Regions from separate parts of the Microbacterium sp. H37-C3 genome, predicted to be linked through region 1. Evidence: predicted binding sites of a transcription regulator. Region 1 holds the regulator's gene; each other region holds the start of a gene.
What was found. The regulator HrcA, encoded in region 1, represses chaperone genes, less so after heat shock. The targets are predictions, from matches to a motif close to TTNGCACTCGNNNNNNNCGAGTGCNAA.
Positions count from the first base shown of each region.

Region 1 (4,360 bases):
TGGCGGCGGCGGGCGTGACGCGCCTGTCGATCGGCATGCAGTCGGCCGTACCGCACGTGCTGGCGGCCCTCGACCGGACGCACGATCCCGCCAACGTCGCCACCGCCGTCGCTGCCGCGCGCGGGGCGGGACTCGACGTCTCGGTCGACCTGATCTACGGAGCGCCGGGGGAGAGCCTCGACGATTGGCGGCGCTCCGTCGAGACCGCAGTCGCGCTCGAGCCCGATCACGTCTCCGCCTACGCGCTCATCATTGAGGAGGGCACGCGCCTCGAGCGCCAGATCCGCCGTGGTGAGGTACCCGCTCCCGACGACGACCTCCAGGCAGACATGTATGAGCTGGCCGACGAGCGTCTCGCCGCCGCCGGCTTCTCCTGGTACGAGGTGTCGAACTGGGCACGGTCGACCGACCAGCGCTCGCGTCACAACCTGGCCTACTGGCGCGGAACCGACTGGTGGGGTTACGGGCCGGGCGCGCACAGTCACATCGCGGGCCTCCGCTGGTGGAACGTGAAACACCCGGCGGCATATGCTCAGCGGCTCTCCGCGGGCGAGTCTCCCGCCGCAGGCCGCGAGCGCCCGGATGCCGAGGCCCGACGGCTCGAGTCCGTCCTGCTGCGATCGCGCATCGTGGATGGGCTCGCCGTCGATGAGCTCGCGAACGACTCGCGCCGTGCCGTCGCATCGCTCATCGCCGACGGGCTCATCGAAGGCGCGGACGCCGTCCGCGGTCGGGTCGTCCTGGCTCGCCGCGGACGCCTCATGGCCGATGCGGTCGTACGGGCGCTCACCGAGTGATCCCGGGCGGCGACCCGCCTCGCCCACGCGGTAGAATTGGCACTCGCAGACATCGAGTGCCAAACAGGAGGTGACGGACATGGTCTCAGAGCGCGGACTGCAGGTGCTGCGGGCGATCGTGCAGGACTATGTCGACACCCGCGAGCCCGTGGGAAGCAAGTCGATCGTCGAGCGCCACGCCTTCGGCGTCTCGGCTGCCACGATCCGCAACGACATGGCGCTCCTCGAGGACGAGGAGCTCATCGCCGCGCCCCACACGTCATCCGGACGCGTGCCGACCGATAAGGGCTACCGCGTCTTCGTCGACCATCTGGCAGGCCTTCGCCCCCTGAGCGCCGCCCAGCGCTCGGCCATCACGACCTTCCTCGACGGCCCCACCGACCTCGACGACCTGCTCGTTCGGACGGTCCGTGCGCTCACCCAGCTGACGGGCCAGGTCGCAATGGTGCAGTACCCGTCCTTCGCGCGCGCGCAGGTCTCGCACCTCGAATTGGTCGACCTCGGCGGCGGACGACTCGTCGTCATCGTCGTCACCGACACCGGCCGTGTCTCCCAGCGGGTGGGCGTGGTACGCACGCTCCTCGACGAAGCGCAATTCGCCGTAGCCAAGGCGACGCTGCGCGCCGCTGTCACCGGCGTCGCCGTGCGAGACGCCGTCACCGCGGTGTCGGCGCTCGCGGAGAGCGAGTCGGTCGGCGACCCGATCGGCGATGCGGTGCGCGAGATCGCCCGCATCCTGGTCGAAGAGCTCGAGACGTTCCGGCAGGACCGCCTCGTCATGGCCGGCACCGCCACGCTCGCGCGGCGAGAGGCGGATTTCCGCGGCAGTATCTATCCGCTGCTCGAAGCCATCGAGGAGCAGGTGACGCTGCTTCGGCTCATGGGCGAGATGGTCGCCGACGACCGCGGCGTCGCAGCGCGAATCGGCCGCGAGAACGAGGCGTACGGGCTCTCCGAAGCTTCGGTCGTCACGAGCGACTACGACGTCCCGGGCTCGCATGCACGCGTCGGCCTCATGGGCCCGACGCGCATGGACTACCCGACGAACCTCGCGACGGTCCGCGCCGTCGCGCACTACCTCAGCCGGCTTCTCGACGAAGACGAGAAGTCCCGCTGACCCACCCCACCCACGCCCGAACGGGCGGAAAGGCGATCCGTGGCTGACCACTACGAGGTCCTGGGCGTTGCGCGCGACGCGTCGCCCGACGAGATCAAGAAGGCGTACCGACGCCTGGCACGAGAACTGCACCCCGACGTCAACCCGGGAGAGGATGCGTCCGAGCGATTCAAGCTCGTCACGCATGCTTACGACGTCCTCAGCGATCCGGAGCAGCGTCAGCGCTACGACATGGGCGGCGACTCCGCCGGCGGCTTCGGCGGCGCCGCGGGCTTCGGCGGATTCAGCGACATCTTCGAGACCTTCTTCGGCGGCGGCGCCGGAGGCGGCGGTCGCGCCGGGCGTCCGCGCTCCCGGCGCGAACGCGGACAGGATGCGCTCGTCCGGGTCACCCTCGAGCTCGGCGACGTCGTCTTCGGCGTGCATCGCGACATCGAGGTCGACACCGCGGTGCTCTGCGACACCTGCCAGGGCTCGTGCTGCCAGCCGGGAACGCAGCCGGTCACCTGCGACGTCTGCCACGGCGCGGGCAACGTGCAGCGCACCGTCCGCAGCCTGCTGGGCAACGTCGTGACGTCGCAGCCCTGCAACGTCTGCCAGGGTTACGGCACGACGATCCCGTACCCGTGCACGACCTGCCAGGGGCAGGGACGCGTCCGGGCTCGCCGCACCGTCTCGCTCGACATCCCCGCAGGCGTCGAGACCGGGTTGCGCCTGCAGCTCCCCGGATCCGGCGAGGTCGGTCCCGCCGGCGGCCCCAACGGCGATCTGTACCTCGAGGTCACGGTCGCTCCGCACGACGTGTTCAGCCGCGAGGGCGACGATCTGCTCGCCACGCTCGAGGTGTCGATGCCCGACGCCGTCCTGGGCACCAGCACCACGATCGAGTCGCTCGACGGTCCGGTCGAGCTCGAGCTGCGCCCGGGCGTCCAGTCCGGCGACGTCCTCACCGTCAAGGGTCGCGGCATCACGCCGCTTCGCGGCTCGACGCGCGGCGACCTGCGTGTCGGCGTTCACGTCGTCACCCCGACGCGTCTGGATGCCAAGGAGCGGGCCCTCATCGAGGAGCTGAAGAAGCGCACGAAGTCGCCCGCGCCACAGCTCGCGGAGTTCCACCAGGGCCTTTTCGCCAAGCTCCGCGATCGGTTCCGGAACAGCTGAGCGCATGGCCCTGCACTTCCTCGTCGACCCGCCGCTCATCACTCGGCCGGGCGAGTTCGTCGACCTCACCGGCGCCGAGGCTCATCACGCGGCCGGCGTCCGTCGCGTGCGTGTCGGTGAGACGGTGACGGTGGGCGACGGCGCGGGGGCGTGGCTCGAGGGCACCGTCACCGCAGCCGATCCGAAGCTCGTCCGCATCGAGGCGCTCTCGCGAGTCGAGCATCCCGCGCCCGCACGGCGCGTGACGCTGATCCAGGCGCTCGCGAAGGGCGATCGCGACGAGCTCGCGGTGCAGGCCTGCACCGAGCTCGGCGTCGATGCGATCGTGCCCTGGCAGGCTGCGCGAAGCGTCTCGCGGTGGAGCGGACCGAAGGTCGAGCGCGGTGTGCAGCGGTGGGCAACCATCGCGCGCGAAGCGGCGAAGCAGGCGCATCGCGCGTGGCTGCCCGCCGTCGACGCGCCCGTGTCGACGACGGAGCTCGCGGCGCGATGCGGCTCCGAGCGAGTGCTGGTGCTCGAGCCGACGGCGACGCGGCGACTGAGCGAGGTCGAATTGGGCGAGGGCGACGTGTCGCTCGTGGTCGGTCCCGAGGGCGGGATCGCAGCCGAGGAGCTGGACGCGCTCGTCGCGGCCGGCGCGGTCGCGGTGCGTCTGGGGAACACGGTCCTGCGGACGTCGACGGCCGGCCCCGCTGCGCTCGGCGTCGTCAACGTCGCCCTCGGTCGCTGGTGACGCCGCCCGTCCCGCCACCGCACCCCGTCGATAGACTGAACGCATGAGCGAACCGTCTGTCTTCACGCGCATCCTCCGCGGCGAGATCCCCTCCGAGATCATCGCCGAGACCGAGAACGCGTTCGCGATCCGCGACATCGCGCCGCAGGCTCCGGTTCACCTCCTCGTGATCCCCAAGACCGAGCGCTACCGCACCGTGGTCGAGCTCGCCGCGGGCGACCCCGCCCTCCTCAGCGAGCTCGTCGGGCTCGCGAACTCCGTCGCTGCCGAGCATTCCGACGGCGACTTCCGTTTGATCTTCAACACCGGCCCCGGCGCAGGACAGACCGTGTTCCACGTTCACGCGCACGTCCTCGCCGGTGGCCTCTCCGAAGGGAGCCTCGGTGGCTGATGCTTCCGAACCCGCCGTCGCGACGATCCTCGCCGACGGTGTCGCCATGGTCCAGCTGCTCGGGCCCCAAGACCGCCTCCTGCGCGTCATCGAGCGGGAGCACCCCGACGTCGACGTCCTCGTCCGCGGCAACGAAATCACCCTGACGGGCTCGAACGAAG
Region 1 is NZ_JAPVLR010000001.1:310,640-314,999, reverse strand. It holds gene hemW (radical SAM family heme chaperone HemW) at 1-797, shown strand, start outside; gene hrcA (heat-inducible transcriptional repressor HrcA) at 877-1,914, shown strand; gene dnaJ (molecular chaperone DnaJ) at 1,954-3,075, shown strand; gene O1W71_RS01395 (16S rRNA (uracil(1498)-N(3))-methyltransferase) at 3,080-3,808, shown strand; gene O1W71_RS01390 (HIT domain-containing protein) at 3,852-4,199, shown strand; gene O1W71_RS01385 (PhoH family protein) at 4,246-4,360, shown strand, end outside.

Region 2 (4,360 bases), on a different contig from region 1:
GGCGATCCAGTCTCGGCCGGTGCCGAGCGCCCGGATGCCGCCGACGGCGACGCCGACGCCGACGACGATCGCCACACCCACGATGCGGGGGCTGGGGCCCGACACGAACCACAGGCCCACCAGGCCGATCGCGATGCCGATCGCCAGGCCGCCGACCGCCTGCAGGCCGGCCTTGGCCGAGTCGGCGATCGTCGGATACATGCTCACGAGCACGCCGAGCGGTGCGTAGTAGGAGTACTCGTCGTGCGCGAAGGGTACGTACGGCGCGAGATACCAGGCGATCGCCGCGGCGAGGGCCGCCTTGCCGGCGAGCAGCAGACGAGAGAGCGCGAAGGCCTCGCCGCCCGCGGTCCGCGCCGCGGCTTTCAGCGAGACAAGGCGGGGATGGGGTAGGGCGGTCATCGATCGCGACGATAGGCGTACAGTGCGCCCGACAGCAGCCCCTTGACGCCGCCGGGCCCGTACGGCAGATGCTGGCGTAGCCTGGGCGAGTGAGCGCTTACGTCTCGGCGTTCGAGCTGTTCTCCATCGGTGTAGGACCCTCGAGCTCCCACACGGTCGGCCCGTTGCGTGCTGCCCGTGCTTTCGTCGTCAGGCTGGAGGCCGCGGGGCGGCTTCCCGAGGTCGCACGTGTCGGCTGCGTGCTGTACGGGTCGCTCGGAGCGACCGGGATCGGGCACGGCACGCCCGACGCCGTGGTCGCAGGGCTACAGGGTCATGCGCCCGAGACTGTCGATCCCGACGTGGTTCGCGGCGCGTGGACCGAATGGGTCGACGGGTCGCCCCTGGTGCTCGCGGGGTGGCACGCGGTGCCGTTCTCGCGGAGCGACGTGACCTTCGAACCGCGGACGCGGCTTCCGGAGCATCCCAACGCGATGACCCTGAGCGCGTGGGACGCCGCGGGCGATCTCGTCGCGTCGGAAACGTATCTCTCGGTCGGGGGTGGCTTCATCCGACGCGCAGGCGAAGCCGCCGAGGCGGGCGGGCGGCGCGGAGGTTCGGGCGCTGTCGTCTGGCCGTATCGGTTCAGCACCGCGGCGGAGCTGCTCGAGCTGTGCGAGCGCGAGCAGATGAGCATCGCCGGCCTGGCGCGCCGCAACGAGGAGGCACTCCGACCCGAGGCCGAGGTCGCTGCCGGCCTCGACGCGATCTGGGATGCCATGGCGGGGTGCGTCGAGGCGGGGCTTCGAGCCGACGGCACCTTGCCGGGGATGCTGCGCGTGCGGCGCCGGGCGGGGGCGATGCGGGCGCAGCTCGAACAGGCGGAGGCGGCCGGCGGGCGTGAGCTGCCGGGGGAGTGGCTCGGTGCTTTCGCGCTCGCCGTCAACGAGGAGAACGCGTCGGGTGGACGCGTGGTCACCGCGCCCACCAACGGTGCCGCAGGAATCCTTCCGGCGGTGGCTATGTGCTGGTGGCGGTTCGCGGCGGAGTCGCGGCTCGCGTCGGAGGATCTGGATCGGCGCCGCGGCATCAGGCGGTTCCTGTTGACCGCGACGGCTCTGGGGTCGCTGTTCAAGGCGAACGCGTCCATCTCCGGTGCGGAGGGTGGCTGCCAGGCCGAGGTCGGATCTGCGTGCGCGATGGCGGCGGGAGGCCTGACGGCGGTCATGGGCGGCAACAGCGCGCAGATCGAGAATGCGGCGGAGATCGCGATGGAGCACCACCTCGGGCTCACGTGCGACCCGGTCGGTGGCCTCGTGCAGATCCCGTGCATCGAGCGCAACGCGATCGCGGCATCGACGGCGGTCACCGCGGCGCGACTCGCGTTGCGGGGTGACGGGCAGCATTACGTGTCGCTGGATGCCGTCGTCGAGACGATGCGCCAGACCGGGATCGACATGTCGCACAAGTACAAGGAGACGAGCGAGGGCGGTCTCGCCGTGAACGTCGTCGAGTGCTGAGAGGCCCTCTCGCGCCCCGTCTTCGGGGCGCTGTTCGCTGTGCGAGAACCCTTGGCACTCGATGGGGGAGAGTGCTAATCTGGATGCAGTTGAGCCGAGACGGCTCAACTTTCAGATCTCAACACGAAGCATCAGAGAAGGGAAAGATCGATGGCTACTTATGACCCGTTCCGCGACCTCGACCGCATCGCCTCGAGCCTCTTCGACACGCGCCGCGGCCCCCGTCGCATGCCGATGGACCTCTACCGTGACGGCGACCACTACGTGATGACCGCCGACCTGCCCGGCATCGACCCGGGCTCGGTCGACATCGACGTCGACGGCCAGCTGCTGACCATCCGCGCCGAGCGAACGCTCGCGAGCGGTGACGGAGTGAAGTGGATCACGCGCGAGCGTGAAGCCGCGAGCTTCCTGCGTCAGCTGAACCTCGGCCAGGGTGTCGACACGGAAGGCATCGCCGCGACCTACAACAACGGCGTCCTGACCGTGACCATCCCGGTCAGCGAGAAGGCCAAGCCGCGCAAGGTCGAGGTCACGACCGACGCAGCCGCGCCGGTGGTGCCGATCGAGAACTGATCGCGCAGATCCGCGTTCGCACGACGGGCGGCCGCAGCTCTTTCGGGGGCGGCGGCCGCCCCTTCGCGTATATCCCCCAGCGCCCGCGACCGATTCGAAGGTGCGCGATGCGCGCGCCCGACTGCGTGGCTGCAGCCCTCAGAAGGGTGGCGGTTCGTCCGCCGGCGGTCCGCCGCGTGTCGCATCCGGTGGCGGGTCCGTGGTGGCGATGGTGAAGCAGACGGCCGGTATGGGGACGTCTTCGCGGTAGACCCGGCCGAGGGGTGAGGTCCATTCGAGGACCCCGCCACCGACCTGCCGAACCTCCCACTTCGTGAACTGCTTCATCGAGTGGTGTCGCTGGCACAGGTGGGCGAGGTTGAAGATGTGGGTGTGCCCGCCGAGGGCGTGGTCGATGGTGTGGTCGAGCTCGCAGCGGATCGCGGCTCTGCGGCATCCGGGGAACCGGCAGTGCTGATCCCGGGCCATCAGGAGTTTCTTCATCGAAGCCGTGGGCCGGTAGGCGTCGATCTCGACCGGGGTGCGGGTGACCGGGTCGATGAACAACCGGTCCCACTCCGACACCTGCCCCGCGAGCTGCCGCACGGTCTCGGCATCAACGAGCCCGGCCCCGACTGCTTCGGCGGGGTTCTCGTCACGCCCCATTAACGTCTCCGCCGTGACCGCGACCTGAACGCGCGCCCGGATCGCCCCGAGCCCACCGGCCCGATCGGTCCCATACGTCGGATCGACGACCGGCGCCCCGCCGAGCACCAGGTCGCCCAGGATGTCGGCGCGCAGCTGATCCATCGTCCGCGTGTCGGCGGGCTCAGCCGCCTCCGCAGCATCCGCCGCCCCCGCGGCATCCGCTCCCCCCTCCGGACCAGTCGCGACCCGCGCGTCCTTCACCGACTGCCCCATCTGCGTGAGTCGGTCGAGCATCCCCGCGGCGATGACCGTCGGAAGGTTCGCGACGAGATTCGACATCCCATCCGACCCGTGGAACACCCGCACGCACCGCTCCGCCGCCGCGGCCTTGTGCCGCTCCGTGAACGTCTGCGTATGCAACCGGGCCGCCAACGCGTCCAGCGCACCCCGCACCCGCGACGGCACATCCCGCTCGCACACCGCGATCGCGGCCTCCGCGAACGACCCCCGGACCTCCGCAGGCACTCCCGCGCCGACCCGCACGACCACATCCACGTGTCCGCGTTCGATCCGCCGCTGCACCCACGCCTCGAACACCGCGGGGTAGTCGTCGATGACGGTCATCGCGTGGTCGATCTCGCCCTGCAGCCGCCGGTCCGTCAACCGCGCCATGCCCGCTGCTTCGGCCGCGACCGACCGCAAGTCCATGTTCGACGCCATACCCCGCACCCCGTCGCGGCGCGCGTCGTGCAGGGCGGCATGACCCAGGTCGGCCAGCGCCCGGGTGCGAGCGATGTCAGCGGCGTGAGAGAGGTCAAGGGCCTCCGCGTATCTCGCAAAAGCGAGCGCTTGCGACGGCGTGACGTCGTCGCGTCGCGCCTCGCCACCCCCGTCACTCGCCGTCATGTTCCCATTGTGACAGCGGGGTACGACATCCGAGTCGAACCTATGTTCGGTTGTCGAAAGTCGGGGCACCGTTCCGCCTGGGGAGGAAACGACCCCGAGCGACACCGCGCGACCGGCTCCGGTCCGCGCGGTCGTCAGGACAGACGTCGCAGCTTCGTCGTCAGCTGCTCGAGCTGCTCGAGCTCTTCGGTCGACAGCACCGACATGCGTTCGGCGATGGAGCGGCCGTGGGCGGCGGCGAGTCGACGAAACGCCGACAGCCCCTCCGGCGTCGCCGTGAGCATTGCGCCGCGGCCATCCGTCGGGTCGCCGCACTTGGTGATGAGGCCGCGCGCGACCATCCGATCGAC
Region 2 is NZ_JAPVLR010000002.1:578,436-582,795, forward strand. It holds gene O1W71_RS07730 (FUSC family protein) at 1-402, opposite strand, end outside; gene O1W71_RS07735 (L-serine ammonia-lyase) at 492-1,901, shown strand; gene O1W71_RS07740 (Hsp20/alpha crystallin family protein) at 2,052-2,477, shown strand; gene O1W71_RS07745 (HNH endonuclease signature motif containing protein) at 2,616-4,010, opposite strand; gene O1W71_RS07750 (MarR family winged helix-turn-helix transcriptional regulator) at 4,145-4,360, opposite strand, start outside.
Region 2: O1W71_RS07740 (Hsp20/alpha crystallin family protein) is a predicted target of HrcA. The motif match lies at 1,953-1,979, and genes of this name have one in related genera.

Region 3 (4,360 bases), on a different contig from region 1:
CGCGCTCGAACGAGCCGCCGCCGCGGGCGTCGCGGTGCGCATCCCGCCGCTGAGCCTGTGCACCGACAACGGGGCGATGATCGCTGCGCTCGCCGCCGAGCTCATCTCCTCGGGCGCCGAGCCGTCGACCCTCTCGTTCGGCGCCGACTCGACGCTTCCGGTCACCGAGATTCAGGTACGCGGGTGAGCGACGACCGTCGGCGCAGTCGGCGCCCCGCCGTGGCAGCGCCGACGGATGACGTCGCGTCGGCTCCCGAGGCCGCGAGGCTTCCGGGCGAGCACCGCGGCGGGTTCCAGCGCGAGTTCACGCAGCCGACACCGCTGCTGAGCAGCCCCGAGGTCGGCCCGCGCGCCGAGCCCGCTGAGCCCGCTGTGTCGCAGCCGCGCGTCGAGTGGGCCCCGGCGCCCGAGATCCTGCCGCGGTCGGGGGCGTGGGCGCTGGCCCTGGCGATCGTGGCCCTCGTGCTGTCGCTGTTCGTCGGGTGGGCGTTCCCGCTGGGTATCGCAGCGGTCGTGATGGCGGTGCTGGCGCTGCGCCGACCGTGGGAGCGTCGCGGGGTCGCGGTGTGGGCGCTCGGCCTCGCCGCGTTGTCGATCCTCTACAGCGCGGGCTGGCTCGTCTGGGCGGCGGCTCAGGCCGGGCTGCTGGACTGAGCCCCGTCGCCGGGGCGGCCCTCACCGTCCTCGACGCGGTCGGCGAGGACGGCCACCCGGCGGTCTCCGACGCGCGTGAGGAAGAGGGACGCCGACGCGCTCCCCGACAGGCTCAGCTTCTTGCGGAACTGCGCGGGATCGATGTCGACCCCGCGTTTCTTGATCTCCAGGATGCCAATCCCTGCGCGCTTGAGCGCGGCGTCGATCTCGCGGGTCTTCAGCGGCAGGACCTCGCGCACCCGGAACGTCGTCGCGAACGCGCTGGTACGCCCCGTGTCAGAGGTCATGTACGCCGTGCCGCCGGCGAGCATCCCCGCGTCGAGGGAGCGGGCCACGTCGCCGATCAGCCGAGCGCGGATGACGGCGCCGTCTGGCTCGTGCAGGTAGGCGCCCATATCGCGCGGATCGACGTCCGGAGCATCATCGGCGGCGGTGAGCTCGGCGGCACGATCGCCGCGGATCACGAGGGCGGACCGCCGGACGCCCGGGCGAGCAAGAGCGCCCGACCAGAGGACGAGCTCGATCGTCGAGCCGTCCGCGCTGATCCACTGCGCCTCGCCGTCGGTGGGAAGGTCGTCGCGGTCGAACGCAGGGCCGAGCTTGATGCCCGTCGGCATCCGACCTGCGAGGTCGAAGGCCCACTCGAGCGACGGCGTGTAGTCGGATGCCGCGATGCGCCGCGTCTCGCTGTGGCCCGAGGTGCGGCGAGCGGGGTCGAGCCAGACGGCATCGACGCCGTCGAGATCGGTCTCCTCCGCCCGCCCGTGGCGGACGCGCGCGGCTGCACCGAACGGGGCGAGGTTGTAGGCGGCCAGGGCAGCGGTGATCTCGTCGGCGTCGACGGCCAGGACCTCGAGCCCGATGCCGGCGAAGCCGAGCGCATCGCCGCCGATGCCGCAGCCGAGGTCGGCGACGCGGGCGATGCCGGCATCGCGGAACCTGCCGGCGTGGCGGGCGGCGACAGCGAGACGCGTAGCCTGCTCGAGGCCGGCCCGGGTGAACAGCATCCGATCGGCGAACGGACCGAACTTCGCCCGCGCGCGCTCGCGCAGCCGGGCTTGCCCGACGACGGCCGACACGAGGTCGGGGGAGAGGCCCTCGCGTCGCAGCCGCGACACGGCCGACGCGGCATCCGCCGTCGACGAGATCCGGAGGGCGTCGACCAGACGGAGTCCCTCGGGGGTCAGCAACGCGGAGAGCTCGGCGTGATCCACCACGACAGCCTACGCGGGGCGGTGCCGCCGGTTCAGGGACGTTGGCACTCGCGTTGCGTGAGTGCCAACGTCCCCCTAGACTCGGATTTGGCACTCTCAGGGTGAGATTGCCAACAAGTCTTGTCGAAGAAAGAGGTAGACCGTGTCGGTTTCCATCAAGCCGCTCGAGGACCGCATCGTCATCAAGCAGGTCGAGGCCGAGCAGACCACTGCGAGTGGTCTGGTCATCCCCGACACCGCCAAGGAGAAGCCCCAGGAGGGCGAGGTCGTGGCGGTCGGCCCCGGCCGCATCGATGACAACGGCAACCGTGTTCCGCTCGACGTCGCCGTCGGCGACCGCGTGATCTACAGCAAGTACGGCGGAACCGAGGTCAAGTTCGGCGCTGACGAGTTCCTCGTGCTCTCGGCCCGCGACGTCCTCGCCGTCGTCGTCCGCTGACGCAGAGCTCTTCCACGAAGGCCCGGGTGCAGCGCATCCGGGCCTTCGTCATGGCAGGCGCGCGGCGGCGGATGGCAGTCCGTCGTGGCCTCGCCGTGTCATGACCGTCCTATGCTTGGCTCGTGACACCCCTCGATCCCGCCCGTGAACGCTCGCTCGGCGGGATCTACGCTTTTTCGGCGTACGTGCTCTGGGGCTTCATGCCCCTCTACTTCCTCACGCTCGCCCCGATGGGGCCGTTCGAGGTCGTGTCGTGGCGCATCCTGTTCTCGCTGGTGTTCTGCGCGATCCTCCTCACGGTGCTCCGGGCCTGGGGCAAGCTGATCGCGATCCTGCGCACGCCGCGCCTCGTGCTGTGGACGATCGTGGCGGGGCTGCTGATCTACGTGAACTGGCAGGTCTTCCTCATCAGCACCCTCACGGGGCACGTGATCGAGGGGAGCCTCGGGTACTTCATCAACCCGATCGTCACGGTGCTCCTCGGCGTCCTCGTCCTGAAGGAGCGGCTGCGGGTGGCCCAGTGGGTCGCGATCGGCATCGCCGCCGTCGCGGTCGGCGTCATCGTCATCGGCTACGGGGCCTTCCCGTGGATCGCCCTGACCCTCGCCGCGAGCTTCGGCACGTACGGACTGGTCAAGAAGCAGATCGGGCCGTCGGTCGACGCCGTCAGCGGCCTGACCCTCGAGTCGCTCTGGCTGGCGCCCGTCGCGATCGTGCAGGCGATCATCGTCGCGGTCACCGGCGGGCTCGTGTTCGGCTCGGTCAGCCCCGGCCACACCGCGCTGGTGACCCTCGCCGGGATCGTCACCGCCGTGCCCCTGCTCTTCTTCGCCGCCGGCGCCCGTCGCAGCAGCCTCACGGTCATCGGCCTGCTGCAGTTCGTCGCGCCGATCCTGCAGTTCATCACGGGAGCCTGGATCCTCGGCGAGCCGATGCCTCTCGAGCGCTGGATCGGCTTCGGGCTCGTCTGGCTCGCCCTCGTCGTGCTCAGCGTCGACTCGCTGCGCGCCGCTCGTCGTCCGAAACGCGTCGACGAGGCATTGAACGTCGCCCCCGTCGTCTGACGTGGCACCGGTCCCACCCGCGTCATCGCGCGGGATGCGGCGGGCCGGAAGTAACGATTAGGTCGCGTAACAGACCGTTAACACATCGCAACATCCCTGATGCAGCGGCACCACTAGGTTTGACCCAACCTCGCGGGGCTTCGGTGCCGCGTTCCCACTCATCAAGGAGCACAATGGGCGTTCTCACCCGTTCCCGCACCGCGAAGGTCCTCGGCGGTATCGCCGTGATCGGCGCGAGTGCCCTCGTCCTCGCAGGCTGTGCCGGAGGCAGCGAACCGGCTGCATCGGGTGACGCCGAAGGGAACTCCTCGGCCGGTTTCCCCATCGACTGCGAAGCGGCCGAGCCCGCGTCGTACACCCCCGAGTACACCTCGACCTCCACCGGTCCCGGCACCGACCTCACCTACACGATCGGCACGGCTCTGCCCGTGACCGGCAACCTCGCCTTCCTCGGCCCGCCCGAGATCTCGGCGACCGAGTTCGCCGCATCTGAGATCAATGCCGCGGGCAAGGGCATCACGATCGACCTCAAGCAGGGCGACTCGGGTGACACCGACAACAAGGCGTACGAGACGGAGATCCCGCGACTGCTGGGCGAAGGCGCCACGGCGATCATCGGCGCGGCGTCCTCGGGCACGTCGCTTCAGTTCATCGACCAGGTCATCGCCGCCAACGCCATCCAGTTCTCGCCGGCGAACACCTCGGCCGCCTTCACCGGCTACGAGGACAAGGGTCTCTACTGGCGCACCGCTCCCTCGGACGTCCTGCAGGGCGAGGTGCTCGGCAACCTGATCGGCGCCGACGGCAACGAGACGCTCGGCATGATCGTGCTCAACGACGCCTACGGCACCGGCCTCGCGTGCTTCACCAAGGCCGCCTTCGAGGCTGCCGGCGGCGAGGTCGTCGCGACCTCGCTCTACAACACCGGTGACACGAACTTCTCGGCCCAGGTCGAGGACGTGCTCGCAGCCGGCCCGGACGCGATCGCC
Region 3 is NZ_JAPVLR010000009.1:49,537-53,896, forward strand. It holds gene tsaD (tRNA (adenosine(37)-N6)-threonylcarbamoyltransferase complex transferase subunit TsaD) at 1-187, shown strand, start outside; gene O1W71_RS16155 (hypothetical protein) at 184-654, shown strand; gene O1W71_RS16160 (class I SAM-dependent methyltransferase) at 633-1,868, opposite strand; gene groES (co-chaperone GroES) at 2,011-2,307, shown strand; gene rarD (EamA family transporter RarD) at 2,430-3,371, shown strand; gene O1W71_RS16175 (ABC transporter substrate-binding protein) at 3,545-4,360, shown strand, end outside.
Region 3: groES (co-chaperone GroES) is a predicted target of HrcA. The motif match lies at 1,910-1,936, and genes of this name have one in related genera.

Region 4 (4,360 bases), on a different contig from region 1:
CCGCGCACTGGCGGCCTCGAAGGCTCCGGTCACTTCTCCTGCTCGGGAGTGAACGACAGTGACAGCGAGTTCATGCAGTAGCGGTCTCCGGTGGGCGTGCCGAAACCGTCGGGGAAGACGTGCCCCAGGTGCGAACCGCAGTTCGCGCAGCGCACTTCCGTGCGCACCATGCCGTGCGAGCGGTCCTCGATCAGCTCGACGGCCTCGGGGCGCACCGACTCGTAGAAGCTCGGCCAACCGCAGTGCGAGTCGAACTTCGTGCCGCTCTGGAACAGCTCGGAACCGCAGGCGGCGCAGGTGTACAGGCCCGCGCGGCTCTCATCGAGCAGTTCTCCCGTCCAGGCACGCTCGGTACCAGCCTGGCGCAGCACGGCGTACTGCTCGGGGGTGAGCTCTTCGCGCCACTGCTCGTCGGTCTTGTTCACGGAATAGGTCATGTCTGCTCCTTCGCCTCGTCCTATTCAACTCGACCCGGGCGGTTGATGTTCCCTGAGAATGGCTTCATGTCCGACGAGTACGCCGCCGTGATCGAGCGATATCGGCGCTTCGCCGTCGACGAGGCGCCCGGACGCTCCGACCTCTACGCGGCATGGGCGCGTCGCGTCGTCGAAGACCGAGACCTCCAGCACGTGCTCTCGCGGCTTCCCGCGAACCGCCGCCAGCCGCCGCTGGTGTTCGCGGTCTGCCGCCTGCTGGGTTCCGGCGACGTGGATTCATCGTCGTGGGCATCGTGGGTGCTCGCCCACGCCGACGCCGTCGTCACGGAGACCCTCGTCCGCTCGGTGCAGACGAACGAGCCGCTCCGTTGTGCGGCGCTTCTTCCGACGCTGTCGCGCGTCGCCGGGCCGATCGCGCTGCTCGAAGTGGGAGCCAGTGCCGGACTGTGCCTGTATCCCGACCGCTACTCGTATCGGTACGTGGGCGACGACGGCGAGACGCGCCTCGATCCGCGTGCGGGGGCGTCTGCGGTCGAGCTGACGAGCGCGGTGAGGGGCGCACGGATGCCGCGCGTGCGGCATCCCGAGATCGTCTGGCGCGCCGGCATCGATCTCGCCCCGTTGGACGTGCGCGATCCCCGCGACGTCGACTGGCTGACGCGCCTGGTGTGGCCGGGCGAGAGCGGGCGGGCGGAGCGCATCCGAGCGGCGGCGGCTGTCGCGGCATCCGACCCGCCCCTTCTGTTCGCCGGCGACGCGTACGACCTTCTTCCGGACGTGGCAGCGCTCGCCCCGGCCGACGCGACGCTCGTGATCACCACGCCCGGGGTGCTCGTGCACATCCCGCGGGAACGACGCGCGGGCGTGGTCACGCGTGCGCGCGGACTGGGGCGCTGGCTGACGATCGACGAGCCCGCCACCCATGACGGCTGGGCGGGCGGTGCTCCCTCCGGCTGGCGCGACGGCTTCGCGGTCGCCCTCGACGGGGAGATCGACGCTGCGGCCGACCCGCTCGGGCGATGGTGGGAGTGGCGTCCCGGCTCCGAGCGCGCGCGGTCGTAGCGTGGAGATGTGGCACTTTCCGAACGCGACCGCTCGATCCTCGATTTCGAGGCGCGTTGGGGTGCTCACAGCGGCGCGAAAGAAGAGGCCGTTCGCGAAGAGCTCGCGCTGAGCCCTGCGCGGTACTACCAGCTGCTCGGGCGGATCATCGAGTCGGTCGACGCGGTGTCGCACGACCCCCTGCTCGTGCACCGCCTGCGGCGCATGCGTGCAGCGGCCGAGCGCTCGCGCGCCGACCGCGCGGCCATGTGACGCGAAGCTTCGGCAGATAGCATTCCTCCGTGCCGACAACGACATACCCGAAAGACCGCTTCGACGAGCTGCCCGCCGACACCACCCGCGTCGGCGCCCACCGGGCCGAGAACCCCCGGCTGCGTGCCGGCGTGCTCCTGGTCTGGGCTGCCGTCGCGGTCCTCGTCCTGGTGGCGGCGGGCGTCCTCGGCACGATGATCGTCACCGGTCGCATCGGGCTGTTCCCGGCGGCGCCCACGGCGACGTCCGTGGTCGAGGCTCCCGTCGAGGCCGATCCGGTCGTCGACACCTCGTATCCCGTCCTGATCCTCAACGCGACGTCGGAACGCGGACTGGCGACCGCCCTCCGCGACACCGTCGTCGGTGCCGGATGGAACTCGGATGTCGTCGACGCGGGTGACGCCAGCACTCATGACTTCGCGACGACCACGATCTTCTACGTCCATGCGGAGGACGAGGGTGCCGCGCGGGGCCTCGCCCAAGTGATTGGCGGAGCGGACGTGGAGATGAGCGAGGCCTATGCAGGCCCGGACGGCGCGGACGGGGAGCCCAGCAAGCAGCTCACCGTGGTCGTCGGCGAGGACCGCGCGGGCGGTGGCGGCGAGGGCTGACGACCGGGCGTGTTTCATGCTCGTGAAATTCTCGATGCGGCCGTGTCAACAGTGACCGGAAGCGCCGGATCCGGCGGAACGCCCTGCATACGATGACGCTGTCGCACAGCATCAGGAGATTCGCATGACACAGGGCACCGTCAAGTGGTTCAACGCCGAGAAGGGTTTCGGCTTCATCACCGTGAACGAAGGGCAGGACGTCTTCGTCCACTACTCCAACATCGAGATGAGCGGCTTCCGCGTGCTCGAAGAGGGGCAGGCGGTCGAGTTCACCGTGGGGACGGGGCAGAAGGGTCCGCAAGCGGAATCGGTGCGCGTCGTCGCCTGAATCGCAACACTCCACGGAGCGCACCGCCATCGCGGTGCGCTCCGTCGTTTCCCCGGGTCGCGTCACCGACCACGCGGCTTGCACTCCCCATGGGCGAGTGCCAGAATGGCTTTAGCACTCACGTTCATCGAGTGCTAAAGACTGTTCTCCACCGTCCGGGAGGGACGACACACACATGGCAAAGATCATCGCTTTCGACGAGGAGGCCCGCCGCGGCCTCGAGCGCGGCCTGAACACGCTGGCCGACGCCGTCAAGGTGACGCTCGGCCCGCGCGGTCGCAACGTCGTGCTCGAAAAGAAGTGGGGCGCCCCCACCATCACGAACGATGGCGTCTCGATCGCCAAGGAGATCGAGCTCGACGACCCGTACGAGAAGATCGGTGCGGAGCTCGTCAAGGAGGTCGCCAAGAAGACCGACGACGTCGCCGGTGACGGAACGACCACCGCGACCGTCCTCGCTCAGGCGCTCGTCCGCGAAGGCCTGCGCAACGTCGCAGCCGGCGCCGACCCCATCTCGCTCAAGAAGGGCATCGAGAAGGCCGTCAAGGCCATCACCGACCAGCTCCTCGCTGACGCCAAGGAGGTCGAGTCGAAGGAGCAGATCGCTGCCACCGCTTCGATCTCGGCTGCTGACGCCTCGATCGGCGAGCTGATCGCCGAGGCCATCGACAAGGTCGGCAAGGAGGGCGTCGTCACCGTCGAGGAGTCGAACACCTTCGGCACCGAGCTCGAGCTCACCGAGGGCATGCGCTTCGACAAGGGTTACATCAACCCCTACTTCGTCACGGACCCGGAGCGCCAGGAGGCCGTCTTCGAGGACCCGTACATCCTCATCGCGAACCAGAAGATCTCGAACATCAAGGACCTTCTGCCCATCGTCGACAAGGTGATCCAGGAGGGCAAGGAGCTCCTCATCATCGCCGAGGACGTCGAGGGCGAGGCTCTCGCGACGCTGGTCCTCAACAAGATCCGCGGCATCTTCAAGTCGGCTGCCGTCAAGGCTCCCGGCTTCGGCGACCGTCGCAAGGCTCAGCTGCAGGACATCGCGATCCTCACCGGCGGCCAGGTCATCACCGAAGAGGTGGGCCTCAAGCTCGAGAACGCCACCGTCGACCTGCTCGGCCGTGCGCGCAAGGTCATCATCACGAAGGACGAGACCACGATCGTCGAGGGTGCCGGTGACTCGGCTCAGCTCGAGGGCCGCGTGACCCAGATCCGTCGCGAGATCGACAACACCGACAGTGACTACGACCGCGAGAAGCTCCAGGAGCGCCTCGCGAAGCTCGCCGGTGGCGTCGCCGTCATCAAGGCCGGAGCTGCGACCGAGGTCGAGCTCAAGGAGCGCAAGCACCGCATCGAGGACGCCGTCCGCAACGCCAAGGCAGCTGTGGAAGAGGGTGTCGTCGCCGGTGGTGGTGTCGCGCTCATCCAGGCCGGCAAGAACGCGTTCAGCGGTCTCGAGCTCTCGGGCGACGAGGCGACCGGTGCGAACATCGTCAAGGTCGCGATCGAGGCTCCTCTGAAGCAGATCGCTCTGAACGCCGGCCTCGAGCCGGGCGTCGTCGCCAACAAGGTGGCCGAGCTCGAGATCGGACACGGCCTGAACGCCGCGACCGGCGAGTACGGCAACCTGTTCGAGCAGGGCATCATCGACCCGGCCAAGGTGACGC
Region 4 is NZ_JAPVLR010000003.1:31,867-36,226, reverse strand. It holds gene O1W71_RS09210 (nitroreductase family protein) at 1-33, opposite strand, end outside; gene msrB (peptide-methionine (R)-S-oxide reductase MsrB) at 30-437, opposite strand; gene O1W71_RS09200 (DUF2332 domain-containing protein) at 504-1,499, shown strand; gene O1W71_RS09195 (DUF3263 domain-containing protein) at 1,509-1,751, shown strand; gene O1W71_RS09190 (LytR C-terminal domain-containing protein) at 1,781-2,362, shown strand; gene O1W71_RS09185 (cold-shock protein) at 2,487-2,690, shown strand; gene groL (chaperonin GroEL) at 2,866-4,360, shown strand, end outside.
Region 4: groL (chaperonin GroEL) is a predicted target of HrcA. The motif match lies at 2,802-2,828, and genes of this name have one in related genera.